Regions from separate parts of the Streptomyces griseoviridis genome, predicted to be linked through region 2. Evidence: riboswitches for the same ligand, from Rfam matches in the RefSeq annotation. Region 2 holds a riboswitch; the other holds the start of a gene.

Region 1 (2,191 bases), 1.1 Mb from region 2:
GCCCGCGCACGATGGACCAACTGGAGGCGTTCCTGCCGGCCGCCGACGTGACCCTCCCGACGGACGTACTCGACGCCATCGACGAGATCGTGGCCCCCGGGGTGACGGTCAACCCCGTCGACAACAGCTACGGGGACTTCGAGCTGCGGGGGGATCAGCGGCGGCGGTGAGGGGGGCGTCCTGCGGCGATGTGGGGCATCGTGGAGGTAGCGGTTGTCGACGGGGGGTGTCGGACCGGCCGCCCGCGCGGCACCGACCGGCACCGTCAAGGCGCCCCGCCCTCACTCACCCCCGAACCAGGCCGAGTTGGGTGGTGGCCGCGGTGACCGTCTGTGCGAGCAGGACCGCGATGGTCATGGGGCCGACTCCGCCCGGGACCGGTGTGATGAGGCGGGCGCGGAGGCGGGCGGTGTCGAAGTCGACGTCGCCGATGTTGCCCGGGTTGTACCCGGCGTCGATCACGACGGCCCCCGGCTTGATGTCCTCGCCCCGGATGAGCCGGGGACGGCCGACGGCCGCCACGACGATGTCCGCCTCCCGCACGGTCGCCGCCAGATCGCTCGTGCGGGAGTGGCAGTAGGTGACGGTGGCGTCCCGGGCGAGCAGGAGCATCCCGACGGGCTTGCCGAGGATGGCGCTCCGGCCCACGACCACGGCGTGCCGGCCCGCGGGATCGACGTCGTACTCGTCCAGCAGCCGCATGATCCCGCCCGGCGTGCACGACGCGAAACCGGGCAGTCCGAAGCTCATCGCCCCGAAGGAACTCATGGTGACCCCGTCGACGTCCTTCTCCGGGGCGATGGCCTCGAACGCCGCCCGCTCGTCGATGTGCGGGCCGCAGGGGTGCTGAAGCAGGATGCCGTGCACTCCGGTGTCCCGCGAGAGCGACCTGAGGGTCTCCACCAGCTCGGCCGTCGTCGTGGCGGCGGGCAGGCTGACGAGCCGGGACTCGATGCCCGCCTTCGCGCAACGGGCCCGCTTCATCCGCACGTAGGTGACGGATGCCGGGTCCTCACCCACCAGCACCGTCGCCAGGCAGGGCGTCGCACCGGACCGCCGGGTGACCTCCGCCGCTCGGTCCGACGCTTCCTCGACGACGCGTCGGGCGAGGCCGGCGCCGTCCATGAGCTGTGCGGTCCGTGTCCGGGACATGGTCGCCTCCAGGCGTCGTTGACCACTCGCCCAGGCGCACGGCATCGACCGGTTCGGCGGGCCGCTCCCCGGTGGTGCTCCACCTCAGCGCCAGTCACGGCCCGCACGCCACTCTAGTGGGGTGTCCCCGCCGAGCGGCGGCTCGCTCCGCCGGCCTTGATCACCCCCCGGTCCGCTGATTGGCTGGGCGGCATGACCGACCTCGGAACCGTCGCCTGGCCGCCCGCATCGATCAGGACCGGGCGGCTCGTCGTCCGTGAGCCCGAGGCCCGGGACCGGGCGGCGGTCGTCGAGCTGTTCGCCTCGCCCGAGGTGCACACCTACCTCGGTGGCCCCCGGGGACGGGACGACATCGAGCGGGAGATGCCCGCGGCGCCCGAGCGGCGCCCAGGACGTTTCGTCGTCGAACGTGACGGAGCGATGATCGGACAGGTCACGCTCACCGAGAACACCCGGCACCGCTGCCCGGTCGCCGTCGGGAAGGCCGATCTCGGCTATCTGTTCCTGCCGCGGGCGTGGGGATTCGGCTACGCGGCCGAGGCGTGCGCCGCCGTGCTCGGATGGTTCGACGGTGTCCTCCCCGATGAGCCGGTGGTGCTCGCCACCCAGACCGCCAACCTCCGCTCGATGCGCCTCGCCGCGAAGCTGGGATTCGGCGAGCTGGAACGGTTCCACGCCTGGGACGCCGAACAGTGGCTCGGCCTGCGCTCCCCGGTCACGCCCGCCGGGTCAGGGGACGTCGAGGGTGACCGGGGCCGCCATGGCGGGTGAGCGTGTGGTGGCGCCGACCGCCTGGCCGTTGACGCGCGCCGTGATCACGAGGCGCCGGGCGGAGACCGCCCGGGAGCCGACGGTGAGCAGGGAGAGGTCCACCGGCGACACGGGCGGCCCGGGAGCGGGCGGGCTCCCGCTTCCACACGCGGCCACCGCGGCGAGCGCCGCGAGAACGGCCGCCAGCCGTGCGTGCCTCAACATCTCTTATCCGTACGGTAGTTCGTCGGGATTCCAGGCAACGGCGCTACGGCACACCGCTTCGGGG
Region 2 (2,191 bases):
TAGTCCTGGAAGGCGGGCTGCCTGGCCTCCGCGAGGGCGACGGCCTTCGCGGCCATGACGTGCGGGAGCGGGCCGCCGAGGACCATCGGGCAGCCGCGGTCGACCTGGTCCTTGAGGGAGTCGTCGCACAGGACCATGCCGCCGCGCGGCCCGCGCAGCGACTTGTGGGTGGTCGTCGTCACGATCTGGGCGTGCGGGATGGGGTCGAAGTCGCCGGTGAGGACCTTGCCCGCGACGAGCCCCGCGAAGTGCGCCATGTCGACCATGAGGGTCGCGCCGACCTCGTCGGCGATCTCCCGCATGATCCGGAAGTTCACCAGGCGGGGGTAGGCGGAGTAGCCGGCGACGATGATCAGCGGCTTGAACTCGCGGGCGGAGACGCGCAGCGCCTCGTAGTCGATGAGGCCGGTGGCCGGGTCGGTGCCGTAGGAGCGCTGGTCGAACATCTTGCCGGAGATGTTGGGGCGGAAGCCGTGGGTGAGGTGGCCGCCCGCGTCCAGGGACATGCCGAGCATCCGCTGGTTGCCGAAGGCGCGGCGCAGCTCGGCCCAGTCGGCGTCGGAGAGGTCGTTGACCTGGCGGACGCCTGCCTTCTCCAGGGCGGGCACCTCGACCCGGGCGGCGAGCACCGACCAGAAGGCGACGAGGTTGGCGTCGATGCCGGAGTGCGGCTGGACGTAGGCGTGGCGGGCGCCGAACAGCTCGCGGGCGTGCTCGGCGGCGAGCGCCTCGACGGTGTCGACGTTGCGGCAGCCCGCGTAGAAGCGGCGGCCGATGGTGCCCTCGGCGTACTTGTCGCTGAGCCAGTTGCCCATCGCGAGGAGGGTGGCCGGCGACGCGTAGTTCTCCGAGGCGATCAGCTTGAGCATCTCGCGCTGGTCGGCGACCTCCTGGCCGATGGCGTCGGCGACCCGCGGCTCGACGGCGCGGATCACGTCGAGGGCGGCGCGGAAGGCGGTGGACTGGGGGGAGAGGGGCTGCTGCTCGGACATCAGGTCGGCCTCCGGATGGCGTGGCTGAAGCGGTCACGGTGTCACGGTTCGGCCCAGGCGCACGGCACTCGCTGACGTACAGGCCGCTCCCCGATGGTCGTTCCCATCCCAGCGCGCCAGTCACGGCCCGCGGCCAGCGTACCCGCCGCCCGCCGGGCGCACGGTCCGCAGTCCACCATGCGAGCGGGCCGCCGAACGGCGGGCGGGAAGGGCGACGGCGGGTTGCGGACGGGGAGGGGGACGGCGGGTTCCGGAGGGCGGGCGACCTGCCACCGGCGGTCGGCGCCCGGGCGCGGCGGCGGTACGGGCCGGTGGTCAGAGGATGACGTGCGGGATGGGGCGGCGGTACGGGCAGGTGGTCAGAGGATGACGTGCGGGACGAAGCGGGCGTACTCGTCGGTGATCAGCCCGGCGGACTCGCGGATGCCGAGGCCCGCGGGCTCGCCGTCGACGACCCAGGCGCCGAGGACGACGTGGTTGCCGTCGAAGGCGGGCAGCGGGGCGAGCGCCTGGTAGCAGTGACCGGGCGCGGGGGCGGCGGGAGGGCCGCCCGCCGGGTGGACGGTGACGCCCGCGCCCTCCCGGCCGAGGAGCGGCTTGGCGACGTACCCGGTGGTGGCGGCCAGCTCGCGGGGCCCGTCGAGGTGGGCGGGCAGCAGGTTGGGGTGCCCGGGGTTCAGCTCCCAGAGGATCGCGAGCAGCGCCTTGTTGCTGAGGAGCATCTTCCAGGCGGGCTCGATCCACAGGGTGGTGCCGGTGCCGCCGCCGTTGTCGAGGGTGTCGAGGACGTGTCCCGCGAACCGGTCGGTGGTGAGCCACTCCCACGGGTAGAGCTTGAAGCAGCTGCGGATGAACCGCAGCCGCTGGTCGACGAAGCGCCCGGACAGCGGGTCGAAGCCGATCTCCTCCATGGAGATCCACTCGGTCTCCAGGCCGGCCTGCTCGGCAGTCTCCTTGAGGTAGGCGACCGTCATGAGGTCCTCGCCGAGTTCGTCGTCCGAGGAGTGCGCGAAGTGCAGCGGGGCGCCGGGCGGCAGCAGCGGTGCCTGTCTGCGCCAGGCGGCGACGAGGCGTTCGTGCAGGGAGTTCCACTGGTCGGCGCCGGGGAATCGTTCCGTCATCCAGAACCACTGCGGGGAGGCGGCCTCGACGAGCGAGGTCGGGGTGTCGGCGTTGTACTCCAGCAGTTTGGCGGGCCC

Evidence for each region. A riboswitch is a leader RNA that binds a small molecule or an ion and turns the genes downstream of it on or off. The one in region 2 is predicted to bind ZMP and ZTP.
Region 1: it holds a riboswitch for ZMP and ZTP, as region 2 does, so the genes downstream of both, DDJ31_RS28505 (bifunctional 5,10-methylenetetrahydrofolate dehydrogenase/5,10-methenyltetrahydrofolate cyclohydrolase) here and DDJ31_RS23625 (glycine hydroxymethyltransferase) in region 2, are expected to answer to the same signal.

What each region holds. Positions count from the first base shown of each region.
Region 1 covers NZ_CP029078.1:6,573,128-6,575,318, forward strand. Annotated here, with positions in the region: gene DDJ31_RS28500 (aldo/keto reductase) at 1-170, shown strand, start outside; gene DDJ31_RS28505 (bifunctional 5,10-methylenetetrahydrofolate dehydrogenase/5,10-methenyltetrahydrofolate cyclohydrolase) at 286-1,152, opposite strand; ZMP/ZTP riboswitch at 1,174-1,260, opposite strand; gene DDJ31_RS28510 (GNAT family N-acetyltransferase) at 1,345-1,923, shown strand; gene DDJ31_RS28515 (hypothetical protein) at 1,882-2,127, opposite strand.
Region 2 covers NZ_CP029078.1:5,456,004-5,458,194, reverse strand. Annotated here, with positions in the region: gene DDJ31_RS23625 (glycine hydroxymethyltransferase) at 1-992, opposite strand, end outside; ZMP/ZTP riboswitch at 1,037-1,126, opposite strand; gene DDJ31_RS23620 (glutathionylspermidine synthase family protein) at 1,352-2,191, opposite strand, start outside.